DNA from 2 places in the Marinobacter sp. RI1 genome. Region 2 is predicted to be linked to the other one. Evidence: predicted binding sites of a transcription regulator. Region 2 holds the regulator's gene; the other holds the start of a gene.

Region 1 (14,703 bases), 1.7 Mb from region 2:
TGGAGTCGAAGTCGATACTGCCCAGCTGCTCGTCCTGCAGCAGGCCCGCGTTGTTGATCAGCAGGCTGATACGCTTGCCCGCCAGACCGGATTTCAGCTTATCGATGCCGGCATCGGTGGTGACATCCACGCCGTCGATCACCTGACCCGCCACACCGGCAAGCTCTTCCGAGGACTGTCGGCATACGCCAATGACCTCGCAGCCCTCAGCGGCATAGTGCCGGGCCAGCTCCAGACCAATACCCCGATTGGCACCGGTAATGACCACCACATTGGAATCAGACATAGCCTTTTTCTCCTATTGGTTTCTCCGCTCGTTCCGGCAACCATACTGACAACGCTGCCGCTGTGGCTACCAGGGCAGCGGAAATCCATAAACAGGCTTCCAGCCCGTAGGCCTGGTACACCCAGCCAGAGAGAATGGTGCCCAGCAGCCGGCCGGCGGCGTTAGACATATAATAGAACCCCACATCCAGCGATACACCGTCACCCCGGGCGTAGCTGACAATCAGGTAGCTGTGCAGCGAGGAGTTGATGGCAAACAGCACCCCGAACAGCAGCAAACCGCCAATCACCACCACCTGTGCCGACCAACCGGCCAACAGAGCCCCGGCAATGGCGGCAGGAACCAACGCCAGCACTGCCGCCCAGATCACGGCACCGGACTTACCGTTGGCGTGGCCGGTGATTCTGGGCGCAAGGGTCTGGATAAAACCGTAACCGATAATCCAGCTGGACATAAAGCCGCCAACTTTCCAGTGGTCCCAGCCGAACACCGTGGCCATGTACACCGGCAACGCCACTACAAACCACACGTCCCGGGCGCCGAACAGGAACATCCGGGCCGCCGACAACACGTTGATGGCCCGGCTCTTGGACAGGATCTCGCTGAACTTTGGCTTGGCCTTGCTCTTGCCCAGGTCCTGCCCCAGCAGGAACAGACTGGCCAGCCACACCAGCCCCAGCGCTACCGCCATGAGGATCACCGCACCGGTAAACCCGGCGGCCATCAGCAACAGGCCGCCCAGAAAGAATCCCACCCCTTTCAGGGTGTTCTTGGAGCCGGTGAGAATCGCCACCCACTTGTACAGGGCGCCCTGTTGCTCATCCGGTACCAGCAGCTTGATACCGCTCTTGGCGGACATCTTGTTGAGGTCTTTGGCAATACCCGACAACGCCTGTGCCACCATCACCCAGGGCACCGTGAGCATGGCGGCCGGCACCGCCAGCATGGCCAATGCAACAATCTGCAGGAACAACCCGGTGTTCATGGTGCGGTTCAGGCCCATGCGGGCGCCGAGATAGCCGCCCACCAGGTTGGTCACTACCCCGAAAAACTCATAGAAGATGAACAACAGGGCGATTTCCAGGGGCGAGTAACCCAGCTGATGAAAGTGCAACACCACCAGCATTCGCAGGGCGCCATCGGTCAGGGTGAAAGCCCAGTAATTGCCGGTGATCACCAGGTACTGGCGAATGGCGACATTCATATCAGGCCTGGCCTACCTTGCGTGCCAGTTCGACGGTGCGGTTGGCGTAGCCCCATTCGTTGTCATACCAGGCGTAGATTTTCACATGGGTGCCGTTGACCACCAGGGTGGACAGGGCATCGACGATGGAAGACCGGGGGTCGGTTTTGTAGTCGATGGACACCAACGGCCGCTCTTCGTAGCCCAGAATATCTTTCAACTCGTCCTCAGCCGCCTCTTTCAACAGTTGGTTGACGGTATCCCGGTCCGTCGGCGTTTCTACTTCAAACACGCAATCGGTCAGTGACGCATTGATCAGCGGAATCCGCACCGCGTGACCATCCAGCTTGCCTTTCAGCTCCGGGAAGATCTCGATAATCGCCGTGGCGGAACCGGTGCTGGTGGGGATCAGCGAGCTACCACAGGCCCGGGCCCGGCGCAGATCCTTGTGGGGCGCATCAATGATGGTCTGGGTATTGGTCAAGCTGTGGATGGTGGTCAGGGAGCCATGCCTGATACCCAGTTTCTCGTGGATCACCTTCACCACCGGCGCCAGGCAGTTGGTGGTGCAGGAAGCCGCGGTGATGATGCAGTCATTGGCCGGATCGAAAATGTGTTCGTTCACGCCCATGACAATATTCTTCGCGCCCGGCTCTTTCACCGGGGCGGTGACCACCACCCGCTTGACACCCTGGTCCAGGTAGCTCTGTAGAACAGCCACCTTCTTGTTCACACCGCTGGCTTCGATCACCAGGTCGCAGCCGGACCAGTCGGTCTCGGCGATGGCCTTGTTATGGGTTACCCGGATGCGCTGGCCGTCAATCAACATATCGTCACCATCGGCCATCGCTTCACGACTCCAGGTGCCGTGTACGCTGTCAAAGTTCAACAGGTGCGCCAGCGTGTGGGTGTCCGCGCCGGGATCGTTGATGGCGACGAATTCGAACTCTGGCCAGCCCCAGGCCGCCCGCAGCGCCAGCCGGCCAATGCGGCCGAATCCGTTAATGCCTACTTTGATCTTGCTCATGATGTTCTCCTTGCGACCTTCGCGATCCGTATGTGCGATAAATGATCAGAGGCACTGCACCGCCGGGCGATCCGCCATGGCCTGTAATCTGGCCAGCGGCTGCTTAATCAGTGCCGGGTTGTTAACGGCAGTTTCCTCCAGCACCCTCTCCATCCAGTCTGGCAGGTGCGGACTAAGGTAATAATAGACCCATTGGCCCCGGCGCTCTGTTTCCAGCAAGCCAGCTTCACGCAGCGATGCCAGGTGGCGACTGACTTTTGGCTGAGGCGCCTCAAACGCCGCCATCAATTCGCACACGCACAACTCACCCTGACGGTGGATCAACAGCGTGGCCGCAAGCCGGAGTTCATCTCCCAGGGCCTTGAACAGGGTCATCGGATTGTAATGGGCTTGACCTTTCATATTTACCGACCAATATATACGCTTATTCGAATATGCAGTTTTTCGCATATTAGTGTGACACAGTGATGACGTAAAGGATCGACGATCAACATGCCAACCGCGGATCTTCCCAACATCAAAGCTGAGCTGTTCAATGCTCCCACGGCATCGAAGGTATTCGAGGCCCCCGCCTCCGAGCATCCAGCCCGGATTCTATTGCTATACGGCTCCCTGCGCGAACGCTCGTTCAGCCGCCTGGCGGTGGAAGAATCCGCCCGCCTGCTGGAAGCCATGGGCGCGGAAACCCGTATCTTTAACCCCCGCGGCCTGCCCCTGGCCGATGCCGAAGACGCCAGCCATCCCAAGGTTCAGGAACTGCGGGAACTGGTGCAGTGGAGTGAGGGCATGGTGTGGTGCTCCCCGGAACGCCACGGCGCCATGACCGGCATCATGAAAACCCAGATCGACTGGATACCTCTGTCCCTGGGTGCGGTTCGGCCGACACAGGGCAAAACCCTGGCAGTGATGCAGGTATGTGGTGGCTCCCAGTCATTCAACGCCGTTAATCAGCTGCGGGTGCTGGGCCGGTGGATGCGCATGGTCACCATTCCGAACCAGTCCTCGGTGCCCAAAGCCTTCATGGAATTTGATGGCAATGATCGCATGAAGCCCTCGCCTTACTATGATCGCATCGTGGATGTCATGGAAGAGCTGGTAAAGTTCACCCTGCTGGTACGGGACCGCAGTGATTACCTCACCGACCGCTACTCCGAACGCAAGGAAAGCGCCGAAGAACTGTCGAAGCGTGTGAACCAACGTTCCATTTAAGGATATGCCATGAGCAGCAAAAGCGATGTGAACACGGTTGAAACCACTGACGGCGGCCTGGACCTGTTCGGGCGTTACCTGTCCGTGTGGGTGGCACTGGCCATTGTGGCCGGTGTAGCCCTCGGGCAGCTTGCCCCCTCGATTCCCGAGACCCTGTCCCGCTTTGAATACGCCCAGGTGTCCATCCCTATCGCCATCCTGATCTGGGCGATGATTTTCCCGATGATGGCGCAGATCGATTTCAGCGCCGTGGTCGGGGTGCGAAAAGAGCCGAAGGGCCTCGCTATCACCACTATCGTGAACTGGCTGATCAAACCCTTCACCATGTTCGCCATTGCCTGGTTTTTCCTGATGGTGGTGTTTAAACCCTGGATCGCCCCACAACTGGCCAGCGAATACCTGGCCGGCGCCATTCTACTGGGTGCCGCCCCCTGCACCGCCATGGTATTTGTCTGGAGTTACCTGACCAAAGGCGATGCCGCCTACACCCTGGTGCAGGTATCCCTGAACGACATCATCATGCTGTTTGCCTTTGCGCCGATTGTGGTGTTCCTGCTGGGGATTTCCGACATCCAGGTGCCCTGGGATACGGTGATTCTGTCGGTGGTCTTATACATCGTGATTCCCCTCACCGCCGGCTACCTGACCCGCCGGACCCTGATCGCACGCCACGGCGAACAGTGGTACGACAACGTATTTATGAAACGCCTCAGCCCCGTGACGCCTGCCGCGCTGATCGTCACCCTGGTCTTGCTGTTCGCCTTCCAGGGTGAAGTCATTCTGCAAAATCCGTTGCACATACTGCTGATTGCGGTGCCACTGGTTATCCAGACCGTGTTTATCTTTCTGCTGGCCTATGGCTGGGCCCGGCTGTGGAACGTGCGCCACTGCATCGCCGCCCCAGGGGCCATGATCGGTGCCAGTAACTTCTTTGAGCTGGCAGTGGCGGCGGCCATCGCCCTGTTCGGCCTGAAATCCGGCGCGGCCCTGGCCACGGTGGTGGGCGTACTGGTGGAAGTGCCCTTGATGCTCGCCCTGGTGCGCATCGCCAATAACACCCGGGACAAGTTCCCGGCCTGAACGATTAAGCTGAACAGGCGCGTCGCTATCCGCGCCTGTTCAGCCGACAACCACCCTGCTAATATCGCGCTCGTTTTTTGAGCGTCGAACCCGTTAATCAGCACCACCGACCGGAATCAAAAGAATGGATATTTTCCAGGCCCTTTTCCTTGGCCTCCTCCAGGGACTGACCGAATTCCTGCCCATATCCAGCTCCGCCCACCTGATCCTGACCCCTGCCTTCTTTGGCTGGGAAGACCAGGGCGTCGGCTTCGATCTGTCGGTCCACGTGGGCACGCTGCTGGCCGTGGTGCTCTACTTCCGCCGGGATGTCTTCGGCATCGCCCGGGACGGCCTGATCTCCATGGGCCAGCGCAGAATCGTCGGCCAGGGCGCCCTGGCCTGGTATCTGGTGATCGGCACCATTCCCGCTGGCCTCGCGGGTCTGGCCCTGCTCGACATGATCGACAACGAACTGCGTGGCGCCTCGGTGATCTTCTTCACCACCCTGGTGTTCGGCATCCTGCTCGGCATCGCTGACTGGCTGCCGAAACGCCAGCGCACCATGGATTCCCTGAACTGGAAAGACGCCGTTATCGTCGGCATCGCCCAGGCCATGGCCCTGGTCCCCGGCACCTCCCGCTCCGGCGTCACCATCACCGCCGGCCTGTTCCTGGGCATGACCCGGAAAACCGCCTCCCGGTTCTCATTCCTGCTGGCGATTCCGATAATCGTGCTGGCGTCGGCGGTAAAACTGCTGGAAGTGGCAACATCCGACGTGATCGTGGACTGGAATGGCTTTCTGATCGGCGGCGTCACCTCGTTCCTGATGGCCATTACCGCCATCCACTTCTTCCTGAAGTGGCTGAACAAGGTGGGCATGTGGCCGTATGTGATCTACCGGATCATTTTGGCGGGTGTAATCTACGCCGTCTTGATGTGACCGTCTGCAGTTTGAATTGCTGACCTTGGAGTCAGGCAGGTATCGGGGTGTGCCTCCCAAAAACCGCTCCTAGCGGCACATCCCTGTGGCGCTTCTGTTCCGCCATCCCTGGCTCCACACATTTTTGGGAGGCACACCCCGATACCTGCCCCGAACTTCTGAGTTAGCCTTCCAAGAAATCAGGGATCATGGACTATTTCGGATTGCCGAAACGTCAGAGCATGGCGGTGGGAACGTCTTTCCAAAAATTTGTGGAGCCATGGATGGCGGAACACAAGCGCCCATGGAAGGCTCGAGCGCTTTTTGGAAAGACGTGCCCACCGCCATGCCACCACCAAAACCATCAGGCTACAAGACGCCTGCAACCAAGCTTAGCAGGCCTCCAACGGCGCATAGGCCAGCACCAGCCACTTGGCGCCCTCATCGAAGTTCACCTGCACGCGGGTGTGATGCCCGGTGCCCTCGGAGTTCATCACAATTCCCTCGCCAAACTTGGGATGGCGCACCCGCTGGCCCAGACTGAAGCCAGACTGCTGGGCCGAATCCTGGGCAAACAGACTCTCATTCGGTCGCTCCACCATCGCCGGCCGCGTCACCGTATTACGCAACCGCACCTCCTGCAGACAGTCACCCGGGATCTCCCGCACAAACCGGGACAGTGCGTGAAACTTCTCCTGACCATACAACCGACGGGATTCCGCGTAAGTAAGTACCAGCTTTTTCATGGCCCGGGTAATGCCCACATAGGCCAGGCGGCGCTCTTCCTCCATGCGCCCGGGCTCCTCCAGCGACATACTGTGCGGGAACAAACCCTCCTCAACACCTGCCAGGAACACCATCGGAAACTCCAACCCCTTGGCCGAATGCAGCGTCATCAACTGCACACTGTCCTCATGGGCATCGGCCTGTGATTCGCCGGCATCCAGCGCCGCCTGGGCTATAAACTCCGCCAGCGGATCTACGCCTTCTTCTACATCATAATCCGCCAGCGCGCTGACCAGTTCCTCCAGGTTTTCCACCCGGGCCTGACCCTTCTCGCCCTTCTCACTGGCGTGATAATCCTTCAGGCCACTGGACTCAATCGCCTGCTTCATCAGCCCCTGCAGTGAAGCATGCCCAGCCATTTCAGACAGCATGTTGATGATCTCCATAAACTGCTGCAGGCCGGTTTTCGCCCGGCCCTTCACCTGGCCCGCGGCCAGTAACCGCTCGGACGATTCCCACAGGGAAATACCCTGGCCGGTGGCGTATTCACGAATTTCCTGCAGGCTCTTGGCACCAATGCCGCGGGTGGGAATATTCACCACCCGCTCAAAGGCGGCATCGTCCCGGTGGTAATGCACCAGGCGCAGGTAAGCCAACGCGTTTCGGATTTCCTGACGATCGTAGAACCGCAACCCGCCGTAAACTCGATAAGGAATACCCTGGCGCATCAGGGCTTCTTCGAGCACCCGGGACTGGGCATTGGAACGATAGAGAATGGCGCACTCGCTGCGCAGATTGCCCTCGCTGACCCAGGCCGAGATGGAATCGGCAATGTAGTTGGCTTCGTCCTGCTCGTTGAACGCGGCGTACAGACTGATCGGCTCACCTTCCACCCCGTCAGTCCAGAGTTCCTTGCCCAAACGCCCCTGGTTGTTGGCAATTACCGAATTGGCGGCTTTCAGAATGGTCTTGGTGGAGCGGTAGTTCTGCTCCAGCCGGACCAGCCGGGAATTGGGGAAATCCCGCTGGTACTGCTGGATATTCTCGATCTTCGCGCCCCGCCAGCCGTAGATGGACTGGTCGTCATCGCCCACCACCGTCAGCGGCACCCGGTTGCTGGCCAGCACCTGCAGCCAGGCGTATTGAATGGTGTTGGTGTCCTGGAACTCGTCCACCAGTATGTGCTGGAAGCGCTGCTGGTAGTGACTCAGCAATTCCGGACGATGCAGCCAGAGTTCGTGGGACCGCAGCAACAGTTCGCCAAAATCCACCAAGCCGCCCTGCTGGCAGAGCTTCTCGTACTGGCGGTAGATCTTCAGCATGGTGTTGGTGAAGTGATCGCCCGGATTCTCCTGAATATGATCCGCCCGCAAGCCCTCGTCTTTCTGGCTGTTGATGAACCACTGGGCCTGTTTCGGCGGCCACTGGCTTTCATCAATGCGGTTTTCCCGCATCACCCGCTTGATCAGCCGCAACTGATCGTCGCTGTCCAACACCTGGAAGTTTTCCGGCAAGCCGGCGTCTTTCCAGTGGGAACGAAGCAAACGATGGGCAATTCCGTGAAAGGTGCCGATCCACAGACCACGGGTGGGAATCTGCATCATCTGCTCCACGCGATAACGCATTTCCTTGGCGGCCTTGTTGGTGAAAGTCACCGCCAGAATGGACGTGGGCGGCACCCGGTCAACCGACATCAACCATGCCATCCGGTGCACCAGCACGCGGGTTTTGCCACTGCCGGCACCGGCCAGCACCAGCAAATGGTCGTTCTGCGCCGTCACCGCTTCGCGCTGGGCGTCGTTCAGGGAATCAATAATATGAGAGACATCCATGGAGCAAGGCTTCATTACTGGTTAAATTTACAGCCCAGTATACCAGCCAAGAGCCCGGCTGCCTCCCCTGGCACAAACTACCCCCTCAAGAGTATATACAGGCCAATTCAAGGCTCTAGGCTTAAAGAGACAGCCAGTGTGGCCGATACAGCACTTAACACACTGACACATTAATTCCGTGTCATGCATTCAAAAAACAACCTACACTCGCGCCGTTCAGAGTTGTGGGCCACGCATACAGGGATTTCATACATGCTTTCATCTCTCAAAATCTCACACAAACTCGCGCTGCTGGTGATTGTAGCCGTGGTGGCTTTCGTAGTGAGCCAGGCCTTTTCCATCATCACGGAACGAAACAACTCGGAACGACTGGGTGAGGTGCGCAACCAGCTCTATCCGTCCCTGGAACTCTCCACCATCAACCGGGGTCTGCTGCAACTCATCGAAAACCAGATCAACAGCGCCGTGACCACAGGCGACGATCAGCAGATCGCGGCTACCCGAGAGCAACTCGCCGAGATTATTGAGAATCTTGACCGCATTGCCCAGCTTAACCCGAGCCAGCAGAGCGACGTAAAAGCGCTGAAATCCGAGCTGAACGGCTACTACAGCACCGCCACGCGCATCGCCACCGCGATTATCGAGGGCACCGCCGATTTCAGTCGCATAGGCCAGGAAGCATCCGCCAACGCCGAGCGCCTGGCGGGCCTGCGCTCGGATCTCGACCAGATGCGTAATGCCATGGAGAGCCGCCTGACCCAGGCCATCGACGACACCACGGCGGCCAGCAGCGAAGCCGCTACCGTCTCCGTGACGATCGTGGTGGTCGCCCTGGTTGTCCTGATTGCACTGAGCCTGATTATCGGTCGATCGGTCTCCGGCAGCCTGCAGCAAATCATCAGTTCCCTGCGGAACATGGCTTCTGGCGAAGGCGATTTGACCTCCCGCATCGAGTACACCGGCAAGGATGAACTCCGGGATCTGGTGGACCAGTTCAACCGCTTTGTTGAAAAACTGCATAAATCCTTTGCCACCATTCAGCAGGATATCGGTGAGCTTAACGGCGTCGCCACGCATCTGGGCAGCACCAGCCGCACCAATCTTGAACGCATCAGCCAGCAGGCCCAGGCCATCTCCTCCACCCGCAATTCCGTGGAAGAGCTGGTAAAAAGCGTTGAGGAAGTGGCGGGCTTTGCCTCCAGCGCCTCCGACCAGACCCAGGACGCATCCAAGTTTGCGACCACCGGGCAACAGAAGGTCGAGGGCAACATACAGACCATCCAGCGACTGATGGCAGAAATCGAGAACACTGCCAGCCTGGTCAACCAGTTCGATGAGTTCTCCGTGAAGGTGGGCGGTCTGCTGGAAACCATTCAGACCGTGGCCGAGCAGACCAACCTGCTGGCCCTGAATGCCGCCATTGAAGCCGCCCGCGCCGGCGAACACGGCCGGGGCTTTGCAGTGGTCGCAGATGAAGTACGCGGCCTGGCGGTGCGCACCCACAAGGCCACCGAAGAAATCCAGCAGGTGATTTCAGAACTCTCCAAAGCCTCCGGCGCCGCCGTGCATTCCATGCAAGGCAGCGTAGACATGGCCAGGCAGGGCGTGGATGCCACCACCGAGTCTGGCGAGGTCCTGCGCAAGATTCTTGAGAACGTTCAGCAGATCAGCGAACTGAACGAGCAGATTGCCGCGGCCACCTATGAACAAAGCACCACCTTCAGCGAAGTCACTGGCCATATGGGCGACATGCATCGCAACGCCGAGGCCGTGATGGAAAGCACCGATGAGCTGGATACGGTCAGTCGCAAGATCCAGGACGTCAGTAATGGCTTGCAGAGCGTGGCCGGGCAGTTCCGCGTTTAAGTAAAACCCCAGAAAAAGGAAACTCCTGATGAAAAAACTGTTTACTGCAGCGCCCCTGGCGCTCGCCATTGCCGCGACCCCGGCTCTGGCACAGAGTACCGAGGACACCCTCGAGCGCATGCAGCAGCAGCTGAATGCCATGCAACAACAGCTGAACTCCGCGAAAGACACCGGCATTCGCTTCAACGGCTTTTTCAGCACCGGTTTCGCCCGGGCCAGCAACGATGCCGGTTACGCCGGAATCACCGACGAATCCGAAGTGGCGGATCTGAGCCTGTTCGCCCTGCAGGGCACCTTTGACGTCACACAGAAGAGCCAGATTGTGATGCAACTGGTCGGCCGGGGCGAAGATGACTGGGAACCCCAGGTGGAGTGGGCCTATCTGAGCCACCGCCCCACCAACAACCTGCAGATTCGGGCCGGCAAGATGCGGATTCCGTTCTTCATGTACTCCGACTCCCTGGAAGTCGGCTACGCCCAGCCGTGGGCGCGCCCGCCCCAGAGCGTGTATGGCCCGATTGCCGTGACCAGCTATGTCGGTGCGGATGCCAGCTACAACCTGAATTTCGACAACTCCTCGCTGACCGCGACCGGCTTCACCGGCTTTACCGATGAAGATGGCAACTCCGGCGATGTGCAGCTGCGCAACATCGCAGGCATGAACCTGACCTGGACCGACTACGTGTGGACTGTGCGTGGTGTGGCGGCGACCGCCGAGGCGGATATTGATGCGACCCGGCTAGGAGCCCAGGCCCCCGCTAATGTAAGCGTAGATACGGTCATTGCCGATGGGGAACGAGGCAATTTCTATGGCATCGGCGCTAGTTACGACGATGGTGCCTGGCAAATCATCGGTGAAGTCACCCGCGTTGAAGTGGATGGCAAATTTGCCGATACCGACTCCGCCTACTTGTCTGTCGGCCATCGGTTTGGCAGCTGGACGCCGTACATCGCAGTTGGCTGGGTTGAAAGTAAGGACGATGATGAGCGACTCGGATTTGTTACAACGACAGGAGGCACTCCGATCGCCCCCGAATCCATCCTGAACTTCCAGCGTGAAGACTTCAGCATCGGCACGCGCTGGGACATTACTCCGGGCGTGGCCATCAAAGCCGATTACACCCATTCCCGTGGTTTCGAAAAGGGCACTGGCAACCTGAACCCAAGTTATATTCTGGCTTCGGGCACGGACAGCACCAACGTCTACACCCTCAAAATCGACTCGGCATTCTAAGGAGGCCCCATGAAAAAGCTTAGCCTGTTGTTTGCGGCCAGCTTGCTGGCAAGCCCCCTGGCCCTGGCTGAAGTCGTGGTGATCGGCAACCCGTCCGGCCCGGACAGCATCAGCGCCAACGAAGTACGGGATCTGTATCTGAACCGCAGCAAAGCCTTGCCAAATGGCCAGAGCGCGAACCCGTTTGAACTCCCGGAAGGCAACGCCACCCGTGCCGAATTCCATGACAAGGTGACCGGCCGTAACGACGCCCAACTGAAGGCCTTCTGGTCCCAGCAGGTGTTCACCGGTCGTGGTCAGCCTCCGGCGGAAGCCGGCAGTGCTTCGGGCATGAAGGCCCAGGTCGCCTCCACACCAGGCGCCATCGGCTACATCGATTCCGCGGATGTGGACGACAGTGTCAAGGTTATCCTGACGCCCTGATCTCTGCCGTGCAGAACGCAAAAAGGCGAGCCGAAGCTCGCCTTTTTGCTGTTTGAAGACCGGCTGACTAGAAACCCCTCGGCACGGTCTGGGCTTCCACGAATTCAAACAGCCCTTCCAGACCACCTTCCCGGCCAATACCCGAGGCTTTCATACCGCCAAACGGCGCCTCCGGTGTCGGCCCGGTGCCGGTGTTCCAGCCCACGTGACCAAACCGCAGGCCGGCAGCCACCCGCTGGGCACGTTCGGCATCGGCAGTGAACACGTACGAGGCCAGGCCAAACTCCGTGTCGTTACCGGCATCAATGACTTCTTCCTCAGTCCGGAACAGCGCCATGGGCACCAACGGACCGAAGGTCTCCTCCTGGTAACAGCACATCTCCCGGTCCACGCCCTGCACCACCGTGGGTGGGAAAAACAGGCCATCACCCAGTTCCGCTGGCTGTTTGCCAGCCACCAGGCTGGCGCCCTTGTCGAGGGCGTCCTGCAGGTGCCGCTTCACCTTGTCGAAACCCTGCTTGTTGATCAGCGGGCCGATGTCGATGCCATCGTTCATGCCGTCACCGACGGTCATCTTGTTCACACGTTCGGCCAGCTTCTGGCCAAAGGCATCCGCCACCTTTTCGTGCACAAAAATCCGGTTGGCGCAGACACAGGTCTGGCCGCCACCGCGGAATTTGTTGGCAATCAGGTTATCGGCGGCGGCCTCCAGGTCGGCATCGTCAAAGACGATGAACGGGGCATTACCACCCAGCTCCAGTGCCAGCTTCTTCACCTGCTCGGCGGTGTCTACGATCAGTTTGCGGCCCACTTCGGTAGAGCCCGTGAAACTGAGCATGGGTACATCTTTATGTTCACACAGTACCTTACCGATCACGCTGGCCTTACCCATCACCAGGTTGACCATGCCATCCGGCAGGTCGAGTTTATCCATCACGCTGAAAAAGGCGATCATGGTCAGCGGCGTCTCGCTGGCCGGCTTGATGACCGAGGGGCAACCCGCCGCCAGGGCCGCCGACAACTTCTTGGCGATCATGCCAATGGGAAAGTTCCAGGGCACAATCAGCCCGGTTACGCCCACGGGCCGGTAGTGAACCGTCCAGGTGCAATCCTTGGGCTTTTCCGGAATCGTGTGGGAATCAAGCGCGCTGATGTGCTTGGCACAGTAATCGAAGAAACCGGCGGCGTAATCCACCTCGCCCTGGGCTTCTTTCCATGGCTTGCCATGCTCCATACACAGGATGCGGCCAATCTCTTCGCGGTTTTCTTTCAGGCCGTCACGAATATCCTCCAGCCACTTGCGGCGGGTTTCAATCGGCCAGGGATTGGTGAGCCGGAGCGCTGATTGTCCAGCCTCCACCGCTGCCACAACATCTTCCTCCGGCATCGACGGCGCTTTGGCAATCACCGAGCCGGTGGCCGGGTTGTAAACGTCGAACGTGGCACCGCCGGCGGAGTCTTTCCAGCGCCCGCCAATGTAGCCTGTGAGGTTTTCCAGTAGTGGTGACTCGATCATCTCGGCTCCTCTTGCATGACTGGTGACGCCCCGGACCGGGGCGAAGTTCATAAGCAACGCGTGCCTTTCATAGTGGATCCTGAGTGGCGGCCTGTAAAGTCAGGGGGAGATTTCCTGGCCGTCATTTTTGACCCGGGCGGGTGACTGCCTATACTCGAAGGAGAGTTTTTACAGGCTCTCCCTGACACCCCAAGGAGACGGATTCATGAAAGCATTTTTTCATCCGACGCAGGACCTGCACATCCCGAAGACGTATTTCACCCGAGGCCAGATGCGCCAGCCTCAGGAGGTGCCTGATCGCACCGGCCAGATGCTCGAAGGCCTGAAAGCCATGGGCATCCCGGTACTGCAGCCGGCCGACCAGGGCGCCGGCCCGATCACCAAGGTGCACGACCTGGGTTACCTGCGATTCCTCGAATCCGCCCACCGGCGCTGGATGGAAATGGAAGACTGGGGCGACGAGGTAATGTCGAATATTTTCGTACGTTCCCCCAACGCCATGCGGGGCATCCTGGCGGAAGCCGCCTGTTACCTGGCAGACGGCAGCTGCCCCATTGGTGAGAATACCTGGAAAGCGGCCTACTGGTCGGCTCAGACCGCTCTGGGTGCCGCCGACGCGCTGATCGCCGGAGAACGCAACGCCTACGCCGTGTGCAGGCCACCAGGCCATCACGCCCGCAAGGATGCCGCCGGTGGATTCTGCTACCTGAACAACGCCGCCATCGCAGCCGAGCATCTGAAGAGCCGGTTCCCGCGAACGGTGATCCTGGACACCGACATGCATCATGGCCAGGGCATTCAGGAGATCTTCTACGACCGCAGCGACGTGCTGTACATCTCCATCCACGGCGACCCCACCAACTTTTATCCGGTGGTCAGCGGCTTCGAGGACGAACGCGGGGAAGGCGAAGGCTATGGCTACAACATCAACCTGCCCATGCCCCACGGCTCCAGCGAGGAGGATTTCTTCGCCAAACTGGATGAAGCCCTGGCCGCCATTCGCCTGTACCAGCCGGATGTGCTGATCCTGACCCTGGGCTTCGACATCTACAAGAACGACCCGCAGGCGAAAGTATCGGTGACTTCCGAAGGCTTCTGCCGGCTGAGCACGCACCTTCGTCAGCTGGGCTTGCCCACGCTGGTGGTGCAGGAAGGCGGGTATGATCTGGACGCCCTCAGCGAGAACGTCCAGCAGTTTTTCAAGGGGTTGGAAGGCTGATCAGACCGCCGGGGCATACACCTTGATATTGCCATGCCCCTCAGCCTTCAGGTGGCCGGCGTGCATGCGGCTCATGGTGCCCCGGTCGCAGTACAGCAGGTACTGGCGGTTGCCCGGCAGTTCCGCCACCTGCTGATTCAGCTCGTAGAAAGGAATTTTGAGCACATCGTTGTTGGTCAGGGTCAGTGGCGAGCGCTCTTC
Region 2 (14,703 bases):
GGCGAAAGGATACCGTATCTGGGCCGCTGCGTCAGGCGTTGAAAGGTGCTCAGACGTCAAATTTTGCAAGGGCTGGTACGGTTCTTGCGATACCACCCGGAAAGCGACCCCCGGTGTCAGATTTTCGACCCGGAAAATGCCCGCAGGCACAGATACGTGGAGACAGACCCGGCATGGACAGAGCTCTAGTCCTTAACAACGTCAAATCCCTGACGCGGGGGAACCTCGGCATCCCCCTGATGCTGATGGGGCTGCTTGGCATGATGATTCTGCCCATGCCGGCGTTCCTGCTGGATGTGTTCTTCACCTTCAACATCACTCTGTCCATCGTCATTCTGCTGGTCTGTGTGTACGCCATGCGGCCGATGGAATTTGCCTCCTTCCCCACGGTATTGCTGGTGGCCACCCTGTTGCGGCTGGGCCTGAACGTGGCGTCCACCCGGATTGTATTGCTGAATGGCCATGAGGGCGGCGATGCTGCCGGTAAGGTGATCGAGTCCTTTGGTGAAGTCCTGATTGGGGGGAACTACGCTGTTGGCCTGGTGGTCTTCGCCATCCTTATGATCATCAACTTCCTGGTTGTCACCAAAGGTGCCGGCCGGGTGTCTGAGGTCAGTGCCCGCTTCACCCTGGATGCCATGCCTGGCAAGCAAATGGCGATTGACGCCGATCTGAACGCCGGGCTGATCAATCAGGACGAGGCGAAGTCACGCCGTTCGGAAATCGCTCAGGAAGCGGACTTTTACGGTTCCATGGACGGCGCCTCGAAGTTTGTGAAAGGCGATGCCGTTGCAGGCTTGCTGATCCTGGCGATCAACATCGTTGGTGGTGTGGCTATCGGCATGATGCAGCACGGGTTGGATTTTGGTCTGGCAATGGAGCGTTATGCCCTGCTGACCATCGGTGATGGTCTGGTTGCCCAGATTCCCTCGCTGTTGCTCTCCACGTCGGCCGCCATCATGGTTACCCGGGTAACGTCCAGCCAGGACATGGGTGGCCAGATCATTCAGCAGATGTTCAGCGCTCCCAAAGCGTTGGGCATTGCGGCCGGTATCCTGATTCTGCTTGGCCTGATTCCGGGGATGCCCCACATCGCGTTTCTCGGCCTTGGTTTGCTGGCCGCTGGCGCAGCCTGGTTTATCTGGAAGAAACAGCAGCAAACGGTTGAGGATGAAGGTGGTTTTGTTGGCCGCGGCGGCATGGCTGGTGGTGCGGCCCGGCAGGGTGCGGAAATTTCTCCGGATCGTCCGGGCGGCGAGGGGCAGGCACTGCCGGCGCCGGGGGAAACCCGCGAGCTCGGATGGGATGACGTGGCCACGGTGGACATTGTCGGGCTGGAAGTGGGTTACCGGCTGATCCCGCTGGTAGACAAATCCCAGGGTGGACAATTGCTCAGTCGGATCAAAGGGGTTCGTAAGAAGCTTTCGCAGGATCTGGGCTTCCTCATGCCTTCGGTGCACATTCGCGACAACCTGGATCTTATGCCGAACGTCTACCGGATTACCCTGATGGGCGTGACCATTGCCGAGGCCGAGATCCATCCGGAGCGGGAGCTGGCCATTGATCCGGGGCAGGTGTTTGGCAAAGTTGAAGGCATTGCCGGCAAGGACCCCGCCTTCGGCCTGGACGCCATCTGGATTGAGTCCGACAGGAAGGATCAGGCTCAGACCCTGGGTTACACCGTGGTGGATGCGAGTACCGTGGTGGCGACACATCTGAATCAGATCCTGCAGAAACACGCTCATGAACTGATTGGCCACGAAGAAGCCCAGAAGTGGCTGGACCAGTTGGAGAAGATTTCGCCCAAGCTGGCGGAGGAACTGGTGCCGACCACGATTTCCATCAGCATCCTGTTGAAAGTTTTGCAGAACCTGTTGAAAGAAGAAGTGCCGGTGCGGGATATGCGCTCCATTGCCGAGGCCATCGTGAACGTGCATCCAAAGAGTCAGGACCCGAAAGTACTGACCACGGTAGCCCGCCAGGCGCTGCGCCGGATGATTGTTCAGAGTATTTGTGGCAACGACGCCGAAATCCCTGTTATCACGTTGGATCCAGACCTGGAACAGTTATTGCTGAAGTCTGTTCAGCAGAGTCAACAATCCGGCGGTCAGGATGACATTGGTCTGGTGCTTGAGCCCAACATGGTGGAAAAGCTGCAACGATCCCTTCAGGACAGCGTGCAGCGCCAGGAAATGCTCGGCAAGCCCGCCATCCTGCTGGTTTCGGGGCCCTTGCGGCCAGTACTGGCGAAGTTTGCCAGCTACGGGGTAGAGCGTTTGCATGTGCTCTCTTACCAGGAAATCCCGGATAACAAACAGATCACGATAGTCGCTTCTGTGGGTCAATAAACCGACGGAGCATCGCGGGGAGCCAGAGTGCTTGCCGGTGGGAGGATGAAACAGCATGAAAGTAAAACGGTTTTTTGCGCAGTCCATGGCTGAGGCCCTGAAGCAGGTAAGCCACGAAATGGGGCCGGATGCCGTTATTCTGTCTAACCGCCGGGTTGATGGTGGTGTTGAGATCGTGACGGCACTCGACTACGACGAAAACATGGCGCGTCAGCGTCTTGGCGATAGGGCGGTTGAAGCCACCAACGGCTCCCGGCTGGCAGAGATGCAGGCCGAGCAGCATCGTCGGCTGGAAGAGGAGCTGAACCGGTCCCGCAGTCGCATTCGTGAGGTTCGGGAAAAGCGCGCAGGAAGTGGCGCCTCAGGTGGCGTGGCGTCGTCCTTGTCTTTCGAGACTGCCGATTTTCCGGCGTCACGTCCCAGTGATGAAGCGCTGGCAAAGCCGTTTGCGGGTAGCGAATCCGGCGCCGGTGGCTATGCCGATGAACTGGCCAGTATGCGTGCCGAAATCAGCTCTCTGCGTGATCTGGTCAGTGGTAAGGCTGCAACTGCCACGCCGACCGGCAACAGCGCAGTTCAGCAACGATTGGCCGAGCGCCTGCAGGAGTTCGGTTTGGGCGCGGAGCTGGCCGGCTCTCTGTCCCGTCGGCACCGGGCCGGGCGTCTGGAGGACGGCTGGAAGCAGTCACTGAAAATGCTGGCGACCGGCGTTCGTACCGGTCGCGAAGACTGGCTTGATGCCGGCGGTATCTATGCCCTGGTCGGGCCAACCGGGTCTGGCAAAACCACCACCATTGGCAAGCTGGCGGCCCGCTACGTCCTTGAGCATGGTCCGGATTCGTTGGCACTGGTGACCACCGACCGCTATCGTGTGGCCGCTCATGAGCAGCTCTTCGTGTTCGGCCGCATCCTGAATGTGCCCGTGCGTGTGGTGGATGAGAGCCATTCCCTGGATGACATTCTTGATGAGTTATCGGATCGACACCTGGTGCTGATTGACACTGCCGGCCTGACCAGTGCCGACCGCGGTTACCAGGAACAACTGGCGGAGTTGGCTCGCAGCGATCACAATATCCGTACACATCTGGTGGTCTCCGCCACCAGTCAGCCACGTATCATGAAATCCGTGTGGCATTGCTATAAGATGGCAAGCCTTGCAGGCTGCATCATGACCAAGATTGATGAGGCCCTGACCCTGGGCGAAGCGCTCGGGTTCGTTATGGAGACCAGCTTACCGGTGGCCTGGTACACCGATGGCCAGAAGATACCGGAAGATCTCCAGAGGGCGGAGGCCATTCCGTTAGTGCGCCTGGGCGTAGAACGGCTTAAGGCCGTGCAGAGCGCACAGACAGTCGCCGAAGGTGCCTGAGCCTCGTTGGCGACCAGAATAAAACACCGGCACGCGTGCCCGTACAAGAACGTAGTAAGAGACTGATAACAGTATGAGCAGACCACATCCGGTTCAGGTGATTGCGGTTTCCGGCGGCAAGGGCGGTGTCGGCAAGAGCAATGTTTCGGTCAATCTCGGTATCGCCCTGGCCCAGAAGGGGCGCCGGGTTGTCTTGCTGGACGCGGATCTCGGGCTCGCCAACATCGATGTGTTGCTCGGCATTACCGCCAATCGAAATCTTCAAGACGTACTCAGCGGCGATTGTGATCTGAAAGACGTGCTGGTGAATGGCCCTGGTGGTATCAAGATTGTACCGGCTTCCTCCGGCACCCAGCGTATGACCCAGCTCAGCGCCATGGAACATGCCGGCCTGATCAACGCTTTCAGTGAGCTGGGCGACCAGATTGACGTTCTGATTGTGGATACCGCCGCAGGTATTTCTGAATCGGTGGTCAGCTTCCTCAGGGCCTCGCAGGAACTTCTGCTGGTGGTCTGCGACGAACCTACTTCCATTACCGATGCCTACGCGTTGATCAAGCTGATGAACCGGGATTATGGCACCAACCGCTTCCGTATCTTGGCAAACCAAGTCCGCAATGAGCAGGAAGGCCGCCATCTGTTTGAAAAACTGACCCGGGTCACCGAGCGTTTTCTGGATGTGGCACTACAATATGTAGGTATCGTGCCTTACGACGAGGCCGTCAAGAAAGCCGTCCAAAGACAGAAAGCGGTATTGGATGCCTATCCGAGGGCGAAAGCCTCGCTGGCTATCCGGGCTCTGGCCGAAAAAGTGGACAGTTGGCCTTTGCCGTCCTCTCCCAGGGGGCATCTCGAATTCTTCGTGGAGCGGCTCGTCGAAGTCTGATCTGAATCCAGTCCTACAAGAAAACCGGATACATGACATTGGCGAAAAATCTGGGAATTTACCATCAGGCCGGCGCCAGGAGCCCTTCAGCCCTGATTGAAGAGCATGCGCCGCTGGTCAAGAAAATCGCCCTTCATCTCATGGCCCGGCTGCCGCCATCAGTGCAGCTGGAAGACCTTATGCAGGCCGGTATGATTGGCCTGCTGGAGGCCGCGCAGCGCTATTCTTCCGGCAAAGGTGCCACCTTTGAAACCTACGCAGGGATTCGCATCCGCGGCGCCATGGTGGATGAGATCCGCAAAGGCGACTGGGTGCCCCGCTCAGTGCATCGCAACGCCCGGCGAATCGCCAGTGCTATCAAGCAGGTGGAAGATCGTACCGGGCGCGAGGCCCAGGATGCCGAAGTAGCTGAAGAGCTTGGCATTGGTCTGGACGAGTATCATGCCTCACTCGCCGACGCTAACAGCGGTAGACTTTTTAGTCTTGATGAGCTCAATGAATCCGGCGAGCTGCCGATAGAAGAAGCAGAAGCGAGTGATAATCCGCTGGACGGTATTGCTTCAGGCGCTTTCCAGCGAAGTCTCGCAGACGCCATTGAGCAGTTGCCTGAGCGTGAAAAGCTGGTATTGAGCCTGTATTACCAGGAAGAGCTCAACCTCAAGGAAATCGGTGCGGTGCTAGGGGTCAGTGAGAGCCGGGTAAGCCAGATTCACAGCCAGGCGGCGTTGCGACTTCGCAGCCGGCTGGCCGAGTGGCGGGATGGTGACAACGACTGATCGGCCAGGTGCTGTGTTTCTCTTTCAGCAAGCTGTGTAGCTTTTGGTAAACGATGCTTTACAACGTGCGCAAACACCACACAATAAGCGCTTAAGGTAGCAGCCTGCTAGACTTCCAAAAGGCTGAATGAATTCCGGGTGTTACTGACTGGAGGTCCCATTGGACAAGAACATGAAAATTCTCATTGTGGATGACTTCTCCACAATGCGACGCATCATCAAAAACCTGCTGCGAGATCTCGGCTTCACCAATACGGATGAAGCAGACGATGGCAACACCGCGTTGCCCATGCTCCGAAGCGGCAAGTATGACTTCCTGGTGACTGACTGGAACATGCCCGGCATGTCGGGCTTTGACCTTCTGAAGGCTGTCCGTGCTGATGAAAACCTGAAGAACCTGCCGGTTCTGATGGTAACGGCAGAGGCCAAGCGGGACCAGATCGTGGCTGCGGCTCAGGCCGGGGTGAACGGGTATGTGGTCAAGCCTTTCACGGCAGCCGTGCTGAAGGAAAAGATCGAGAAAATCTTCGAACGAATCCAGTAACCAGAGGTCGGATGGCTCGCCATGAGTGATACCAAACAGAACCATCAGGGCCTTGATCCGGAGGTGGCGGAGAAGCTTCAAAAGCAGGCCTCCGACCTGGCCGAGAATGTAAACGCCGGGAATTATGCCAAGGCGATGACCCTGATCAATGAACTGAGCGAGGTTCGCGATCAGAGTCTGTATCGGGAAGTGGGGCGACTGACCCGCAGCCTCCATGAGGCAATCCGGAACTTCCAGATAGACCCGCGTAATGCCGAGCAGAAAGAAGTGCTGTCGAAGATGAGCGACGCTTCTGACCGTCTGGCCTATGTGGTTCAGATGACCAGCCAGGCGGCGAACCGCACCATGGATCTGGTTGAGGAAAGCATGCCGGTGGCTCACGCCATGCGGGATGAAGCGGTTTCCCTGCGGGATGAGTGGCAGCGTCTGCGCCGTCGTGAAATGGAGCCTGCGGAGTTTCGGGAGCTTTACGGTCGCATCGACAAGTTCTTCGCTGGCCTGACGACAGACTCCGACAGTCTGTACCAGAACCTGTCGGAAATCCTTCTGGCTCAGGATTTTCAGGATCTTACCGGTCAGGTTATCCAGAAGGTCACCGCGTTGGTGAAAGAGGTGGAAGACAACCTTCTTGGTCTGGTGGTGATGGCCAGCCACGTTGATCAACTGACCGGCACAGTGCATCAGATTGAAGAAAAAGAAGAATCGGCCGAAAAAGGGGTAGGGCCCCAGATCAAGGCCGATGAGCGGGAAGATGTAGTTTCGGGACAGGACGATGTGGACGATCTGCTGTCCAGTCTCGGATTCTGATAATAAAGAGGGTGACGCATGGCGTTAGATGCTGATGAAGAGATCCTGCAGGACTTCCTGGTAGAAGCCGGCGAGATACTCGAAAAGTTGTCGGAGCAGCTGGTGGATCTGGAGCAGCATCCCGATGACAGCGATCTGCTGAACGCCATTTTCCGTGGCTTCCATACCGTGAAAGGGGGCGCAGGCTTCCTTCAGCTGGAGGCACTGGTTAATTGCTGCCACTCTGCGGAGAACGTGTTTGATATTCTCCGGAATCACAAGCGCAAGGTAACACCGGACCTGATGGACGTGGTGCTGGAGGCGCTGGACAACGTTAATGCCATGTTCGAAGAAGTCCGCAACCGGGAAGAACCGACGCCCGCGCCGGACGAACTGATTGAAGCTCTGGATGCACTCGCCAAACCCGAGTCCGAGGATGCACCGGCGGTGGAAGCACCAACCCCGGCACAGGAGCCGTCGTCTGCGGATGTCGGACAGCAAGGGGATCAGGGCGATATCACTGACGAAGAGTTCGAGCAGCTGCTGGACGCGTTGGCGGATGAAAAATCCGATGGCCAGAAACCGGTCGGCAACGAGCAGGTGAGCACCCCGGCAGAATCCGCCGGCGGCTCAGACAGTGATGAGATTACCGACGATGAATTTGAGGCCCTGCTGGATCAACTCCACGGCAAGGGCCAGTTTGCCGGCGCGCCTGCGGAAGATGAAGCGCCCAAGGCAGATATCGACACCAGCGGTGGCTCGGAGAAATCATCCGGTGACGCCGATCTGATTTCCGACGACGAATTCGAGAACCTGCTGGACGAACTGCATGGCAAGGGTGCAGGCCCAAGCGCGGGGGCTGCCGCAGGTGAGCCCAAGCCTGCGCCGGCTCCATCAAGCAAGGCCGAACCAGCCCCGGAACCAAAGAAAGCGGAAGCCAAAGCCGAGAGCAAGGCCGCTTCCAAGCCGGCCCCTGCACCTGCCCGTGAGGCCGCACCAGCGGGCGAAACCACGGTTCGGGTTGATACCAAACGCCTGGACGACATCATGAACATGGTGGGCGAACTGGTGCTGGTGCGTAACCGCCTGCAGCGTCTGGGTTCCGAAAGCGAAGACGAACACATGCACAAGGCAGTGGCCAATCTCGATGTGGTGACCACGGATCTGCAGGCTGCCGTCATGCAAACACGGATGCAGCCGATCAAGAAAGTTTTCGGCCGTTTCCCCAGAGTGGTGCGCGACCTGGCCCGCAGTCTGAAGAAAGAAGTGAATCTGGTCATGCACGGTGAGGAAACCGACCTGGATAAAAACCTGGTTGAAGCTCTGGCCGATCCCCTGGTGCACCTGGTGAGAAATTCCGTGGATCATGGTGTCGAGGCACCGGACGTACGGGAAAAGGCCGGCAAACCTCGCGCTGGAACCGTGACTCTGTCGGCGGAGCAGGAAGGCGACCATATTCTGCTGTCCATTGTCGACGACGGCGCCGGTATGAATCCTGATGTCTTGCGCCGCAAGGCGGTCGAGAAGGGCCTGTACGATCAGGATGCGGCAGACCGCCTTACCGATAACGAATGCTTCAATCTGATTTTTGCGGCCGGTTTCTCCACCAAGGACCAGATTTCCGATGTCTCTGGTCGGGGTGTCGGCATGGACGTGGTGAAAACCAAGATCGGCCAGCTCAATGGGCAGATCAATATCATGTCCGAACAGGGTAAGGGCACCAGCATTATCATCAAGGTGCCGCTGACTCTGGCCATTATGCCAACGTTGATGATCATGCTTGGTGACCAGTCTTTCGCGCTGCCGCTGGTGAATGTGGTGGAGATTTTCCACCTGGATCTGACCAAGACCAACATTGTCGACGGCAAAGAGTGTATTGTCGTGCGGGACAAAGTGTTCCCACTGTTCCACATCAAGCGCTGGCTGGTGCACGGTGCGGCAGGTCAGGCCGAGCCGGAGAATGCGCACGTGGTGATTGTGGCCATGGGGACCAAACAGGTCGGCTTTGTCGTTGATCAGCTGATTGGCCAGGAAGAGGTGGTGATCAAACCTCTGGGCCGGGCCCTGCAGGGGACGCCAGGAATGGCCGGCGCCACCATCACCGGTGATGGCCGTATCGCCCTGATTATTGATGTGCCGAGCCTCCTGCAGCACTACGGCTGAGCAGGAATTTCCGGGATTGTGTAGGAGAAATGGATGACAGTTTCTGTCCTGGTCGTGGATGATTCGGGCTTTTTTCGCAAACGGCTGACGGAAATCCTGACGGCCTCGGGCCAGATTAAAGTGGTAGGCGCCGCCACCAACGGGCGGGAAGGTGTCGAGCTGGCAGAAAAACTGCGCCCCGATGTGATCACCATGGATTACGAGATGCCGGTGATGGACGGCATCTCTGCCGTGCGCGAGATCATGCGCAAACATCCCACCCCGGTTTTGATGTTCTCGTCCCTGACCTATGAAGGTGCCCGCGTTACCCTGGATGCCCTGGAAGCCGGGGCAGTGGATTTCCTGCCCAAGAACTTCGAGGAAATTGCCAGGGACACCAGTCAACTTCAGAAAATCCTTATCCAGCGTATTCTGGATGTGGCTGGTAGCCGCCCGGGCGCCCGATCGGCGCCTGTGGCCCCGAGGCCGGCGGCACCGGCTGCGGAACCTCGCCGTGAACCTGTCGAGCGCGCCGGTTCGCGCCTGCACCGCCCGGTAACGACGGAACCCCGTAAAGACCCTGCGAGCTCCGAGCCGGTTCGTAAACCCGCCAGAAAAACGGCCGCCAGGCACTACAGTGTGGTAGCCATCGGCACTTCCACCGGTGGCCCCGTTGCGCTGCAAAAGGTGCTAACGGCGTTACCGGCTTCGTTTCCCGCGCCTATTGTGCTGGTTCAGCACATGCCCGCCAGCTTCACTCCGGCCTTTGCCGAGCGGCTCAACAAGTTGTGTCGCATTGAGGTGCGCCAGGCCGAGGACGGCGACGTGCTTCGTCCGGGACTGGCCCTGCTGGCGCCCGGTGGCAAGCAGATGATGATTGAAAGTCGCGGCGGGCAGGCAAAAGTGCGGATTCTTCCGGGCGATGACCGCTTGAATTATAAACCCTGTGTGGATGTTACCTTCGGCTCTCTGGCCAGGAGCTTCCCAGGCAAAACCCTGGGCCTGATCCTCACTGGTATGGGTTCCGACGGCAAGGAAGGCTGCAGGATGATGAAGCAGTCCGGTTCCGTGATCTGGTCCCAGGATGAGAAATCCTCCGTCATCTATGGCATGCCGATGGCTGTGGCCAAAGCCGGACTGAGCGACGAGATTCTGGCGCTGGAGGATATTGGCGCGCGGCTGGTTGAAGGTGTGAGCTGATGGATATTCTGAGCCTGCTCGGAATCATCCTGGCGTTCGTGGCCATCCTGGGTGGCAATCTGCTGGAAGGAGGCGCTGTCAGTTCGCTGTTCAACGGCCCGGCCGGGTTGATCGTGGTGGGCGGAACTCTGGCGGCGACCATCCTGCAAACCTCCTGGCCGATGCTCAAGCGTGCCTTCGGTCAGGTTCGCTGGGTGTTTATTCCGCCCTACATCTCGCTGGAAGATGGCATTGGCAAGGTCATCGACTGGAGCGTCAAAGCCCGCAAACAGGGCCTGCTGGGCCTGGAAGGGCTTGCGGAGAGAGAGCCCGAGCCGTTTGCCCGGAAAGGGCTGCAGTTGCTGGTTGATGGTGCCGAGCCCGAGTCCATTCGCAGTATCATGGAAGTCGACCTGGAAACCCGGGAGCAGCGCGATCTGGAGTCGGCCAGAGTCTATGAGGCCATGGGTGGGTATTCCCCCACTATCGGTATTATTGGCGCGGTGATGGGCCTGATTCAGGTCATGACCAATCTGGAAGATCCCCAATCACTGGGTGGCGGCATCGCCACGGCCTTTGTGGCGACCATCTACGGCGTTGCCCTGGCCAACCTGTTGTTCTTTCCGGTGGCCAATAAATTGCGGGGCATCATCAAGGAACGCACCCGTTATGAGGACATGATGATCGATGGCATTATCGCCATTGCCGAGGGCGAAAACCCGAAATCCATCGAATTGAGACTGCGGGGCTTCCTGCAGTAATTCCGGGCCAGGGCTTCCTATGCGCCGTCGCAGACCACCCCAGGATGATCTCCACAACAAGGAACGCTGGCTGATTTCCTACGCGGATTTCATCACGCTTCTGTTTGCCTTTTTCGTGGTGATGTACTCGGTATCGTCCGTGAATGAGGGCAAGTACAAGGTGCTGTCGGAAACCTTCACCGGTGTCTTTAACGCCCCGCAGCGCTCATTACAACCGGTCACCGTGGGCGGCCAGCCGGTCCGGGCGCCGCAACAACAGCATGAAGATGTTATTCCGCCGCCGGTTACCGAGGCGCCCCGTAATCCGGAGCTGGATGCCGAGGGCCGCACCGAGGCTTTGCGAACCATGGCCAACCAGCTTGCCATGGAATTCGACGAATTGATCAATCAGGGGGTGGTGAGTCTGGAAACCAGCAGCGAGTGGATTGAACTCAATCTGCCGAACAGCATGCTCTTTGGTAGTGGTGATGCTGAGCCCCATTACGACTCTTTTGAAGTCATTGAAAAGATCGCCAGTGTACTGCGCAACCGCGACAATGCGGTCAAGGTGGAAGGCTTTACCGATAACCAACCCATTCGTACCAGCCGCTTTCCGTCCAACTGGGAACTTTCGACCGCCCGTGCAGCGGCTGTCGCCCGGATGTTGATGATGGAGGGCATCGAGCCAGAGCGCCTGGCAGCGGTGGGTTATGGTCAATACCAGCCCGTGGCCCGCAACGACACCGAGGAGGGCCGGCGGCGTAACCGCCGGGTGGTTCTGCTGATCTCCCGGGATGCAAGCATCCGGGGGGCGGTGCGCTGATCACCTGCAGGTGGCAGATGCGTATGGCTGAGCTGGCACACTTCCTGTATTACCTGTTGTTCATCGTCCGAATCGGCAAGGGGTTGCCGCAAAACCATCGATTCGGCTTTCAAGTTACCCGTATCCTTGCCGATAAGTTGAACAGAGGCCGGCGCATGACGCCAGGCTGAGCCGTTACCGGAGAACAAAACGTGCGTATCTGGGCTGTAGCCAATCAAAAAGGTGGAGTGGGGAAGACAACCTCTGTGGTCGCCCTGGGCGGACTGCTGGCCCAACGTGGCAAGCGTGTGCTGGTGGTTGATCTGGATCCGCACGGATCGCTGACCAGCTGGTTTGGTTATGACCCGGATACCATCGCCCACAGCGTATTTGATCTGTTTCAGCATCAGGGCAAGGTTCCTGAAGGCCTGCCGGCGCAACTGATCACCGATACCGGTTGCCCCGGGCTGTCGCTGCTGCCTGCCAGTACTGCACTGGCCACCCTGGAGCGTCGGATGATTGGCGTTGAGGGTATGGGGCTGATTGTCTCCCGTGCCCTGGCCCAGTTGTGGGATGATTTTGACTACGTGATTCTCGACAACACGCCGTCACTGGGTGTGCTCATGGTGAATGCACTGGCCGCTGCCCAGTACCTGGTGATTCCGGTACAGACCGAGTTTCTGGCCATCAAGGGCCTGGAACGAATGCTGCACACCCTGCAAATGATCATGCGCTCCCAGAAGAACGAATTACCGTACATGATCGTTCCCACACTCTATGATCGCCGGACGCAGGCTTCGGTCAAGAGCCTTAATCTGTTGCGCAAGACCTATCAGGATACCCTCTGGCGTTTCGCCGTACCGGTTGATACCAAATTCCGGGATGCCAGCCAGGCCGGGGTTATTCCCTCGCAACTGGATGCGGAAACCCACGGTGTCCGGGCCTACGATCATTTGTTGGACGACCTCCTGAAGCGAACCGGTTCGGTGAAGGAGCGTCAGCATGGCTGACAGAAAAATGACGCAACTGGCTGCGCCGGAAGCGGCCATTGCCAGTTATCTGGATGAGTTGCTGCACACCGCCACCAGCACTGCGTTGCAGGAAGAGCAGGTACAGCCTGAGCCGGAGGCGTTAGAGGCGCAACCGGAGCCGGAGCCGGAGCCGCCGAAACCGGTAAAAACCGAAGCAAAGCCTGTCACCAGAGCCCGTCCTCGCCCAATCGTTCAGGCACCTGTGGTGGAACAGAAAGCGCCGGAGCCGGTTCAGACGGAGGCGCCGGTCACGGCCCCGGGCAACGATGGCGAGGTGCCACCGGCGCGCCCGGACTGGTCGAAAGAGCCGTTCGAGTGCCTGATTTTTACGGTGGCCGGGCTGCAGTTGGCGGTGCCGCTGGTTCTGTTGGGCGCCATTCATCGTATTGAAGAAGAGATCCGGCCAATTCCTGGCAGTCCCCGGTGGTACATGGGGATACGGCCGGATCGGGACCACAACCTGCGGGTTGTGGACACCGCCGAGTGGATTATGGCTGGCCGGGTACCGGCTGGTGCCCGGGACAATTACCGGTTTGTGATCCGGCTGGATGACAGTGAGTGGGGGCTGGCCTGTGACGATGTGGCCCAGTCTTTCACGCTGCGACCGGATGAAGTGCGCTGGCGCACAGCGCGCAGCAAGCGCCCCTGGCTGGCGGGCACCGTGGTTGACCACATGTGTGCGTTGATCGATGTGCGCACCATGGCGCATCTGCTGGTGCGGGCAGAGCGTGAACACCATCTGGATCTGAGTTAAACAGGTCCGTTACTCAATGAAACCGTGTGAGGCTGGCACGGTTTGTGCCCTTAACTATAGTATTGGGCACTGATGATGAATTTTTGACGATCAGGTTGCCCGCCGGGCAGCCGAGAAGGAGAGAGTGCTATGGCATCCCCGAGCGGACAGCAAAATCAGGCCCAGGACGATCAGGTACTGCAGTACGTGACTTTCCGCCTGGATGACGAAACCTATGGCATCAACGTGATGCAGATCCAGGAAGTGCTGCGTTACACGGAAATCGCGCCGGTTCCCGGAGCCCCGGATTATGTGCTGGGGATCATCAACCTGCGGGGTAACGTGGTTACGGTCATCGATACCCGTCGCCGGTTCGGGTTGGCGGACGCGGAAGTGACCGATGCCACCCGGATTGTGGTCATGGAGTCGTCCAGCCAGGTGATGGGCATTCTGGTGGATTCTGTGGCAGAGGTGGTCTATCTCAAGGCCAGTGAAATTGAAACTGCACCGAACGTGGGGAACGAGGAAAGTGCCAAGTTCATCCAGGGCGTGTGCAACAAGAACGGCGAGCTGATCATTCTCGTCGAATTCGACAAGATGCTGTCAGACCACGAGTGGGCTGAAATCGCGTCGCTGTAACCGGCTTTTCACAGCGCAGTGATGGACGTCTCCCGTGGTCACCAACAACGGAGACGTCCATTATGAGTTTCACCATTCCCTCCTGGCTCCCCTGGGGCCTGACCGCTGCAGCCATCACTCTGGTTCTGGTTCAGGGTGTTATCCATGGCCGGCGTATCCGGGCCTTACAGGCTTCTGTCAAGCAGCGTTGCGATACCCTTGGCCGTGAACTGCATGCCACTACCAGTGGCAGCCTCGGCGTGGGGCAGCGCCTGGTAGCCTGTGAGCGGCAGATTCATGAGCTCAAGAACACTCTGGAAGAAATGCGGCAGAATGATCCGTTGCGAATTTCCTACGACGAAGCCGCGCGACTGGTTGATCTTGGCGCGGATATCGACGATCTTATGAATACCTGCGGAATTTCCCGTCCGGAGGCCGAACTGGTATCTGCCCTGAAGCGGCGACAGGCGGCCTGATCTGGCGTTTTATCGGATGCTGCTGAATGAAGAAGCTCTATCAGAGGGCCGTTGAGGCCCTCGCTGTTGTTTCCCGCCCTGATTTTGTTTCTGGTGCCGATCTCGTCCCCTCCATCACCGGCCACTCAATACCCAGAGAAGAAACGGTTCGCCACCTGCTGAGCCTGATGCCAGAGATCGAGCCTGACCAGGTCGTCATGCACGTTGGGGGCGGCTCAGGTTATGTGACCGCCGTGCTGGCGGATCTGGCTCACCGGGTGGTTTATGTTGACC

Evidence for each region. Region 2 encodes FliA, which starts transcription of late flagellar genes. Its sites were predicted from a motif close to CTAAAGTTTNNNNNNNNNNNGCCGNTAA; they were not measured.
Region 1: a site for FliA is predicted at 8,366-8,393, ahead of ACAM27_RS03850 (methyl-accepting chemotaxis protein). Genes of this name have one in related genera too.

Annotation. Positions count from the first base shown of each region.
Region 1 covers NZ_AP031605.1:872,189-886,891, reverse strand. The annotation lists gene ACAM27_RS03890 (SDR family oxidoreductase) at 1-286, opposite strand, end outside; gene arsJ (organoarsenical effux MFS transporter ArsJ) at 279-1,490, opposite strand; gene ACAM27_RS03880 (ArsJ-associated glyceraldehyde-3-phosphate dehydrogenase) at 1,492-2,496, opposite strand; gene ACAM27_RS03875 (metalloregulator ArsR/SmtB family transcription factor) at 2,542-2,898, opposite strand; gene arsH (arsenical resistance protein ArsH) at 2,989-3,705, shown strand; gene arsB (ACR3 family arsenite efflux transporter) at 3,715-4,785, shown strand; gene ACAM27_RS03860 (undecaprenyl-diphosphate phosphatase) at 4,910-5,707, shown strand; gene uvrD (DNA helicase II) at 6,079-8,244, opposite strand; gene ACAM27_RS03850 (methyl-accepting chemotaxis protein) at 8,497-10,110, shown strand; gene ACAM27_RS03845 (hypothetical protein) at 10,139-11,344, shown strand; gene ACAM27_RS03840 (substrate-binding domain-containing protein) at 11,354-11,767, shown strand; gene ACAM27_RS03835 (NAD-dependent succinate-semialdehyde dehydrogenase) at 11,835-13,283, opposite strand; gene ACAM27_RS03830 (histone deacetylase family protein) at 13,489-14,502, shown strand; gene thiI (tRNA uracil 4-sulfurtransferase ThiI) at 14,503-14,703, opposite strand, start outside.
Region 2 covers NZ_AP031605.1:3,045,915-3,060,617, reverse strand. The annotation lists gene flhA (flagellar biosynthesis protein FlhA) at 174-2,348, shown strand; gene flhF (flagellar biosynthesis protein FlhF) at 2,404-3,717, shown strand; gene ACAM27_RS13830 (MinD/ParA family protein) at 3,791-4,603, shown strand; gene ACAM27_RS13825 (RNA polymerase sigma factor FliA) at 4,636-5,379, shown strand; gene cheY (chemotaxis response regulator CheY) at 5,540-5,923, shown strand; gene ACAM27_RS13815 (protein phosphatase CheZ) at 5,945-6,730, shown strand; gene ACAM27_RS13810 (chemotaxis protein CheA) at 6,749-8,872, shown strand; gene ACAM27_RS13805 (chemotaxis response regulator protein-glutamate methylesterase) at 8,906-10,051, shown strand; gene ACAM27_RS13800 (flagellar motor protein) at 10,051-10,791, shown strand; gene motD (flagellar motor protein MotD) at 10,811-11,593, shown strand; gene ACAM27_RS13790 (hypothetical protein) at 11,617-11,763, shown strand; gene ACAM27_RS13785 (ParA family protein) at 11,785-12,582, shown strand; gene ACAM27_RS13780 (chemotaxis protein CheW) at 12,575-13,357, shown strand; gene ACAM27_RS13775 (chemotaxis protein CheW) at 13,487-13,975, shown strand; gene ACAM27_RS13770 (DUF2802 domain-containing protein) at 14,038-14,430, shown strand; gene ACAM27_RS13765 (ATPase, T2SS/T4P/T4SS family) at 14,457-14,703, shown strand, end outside.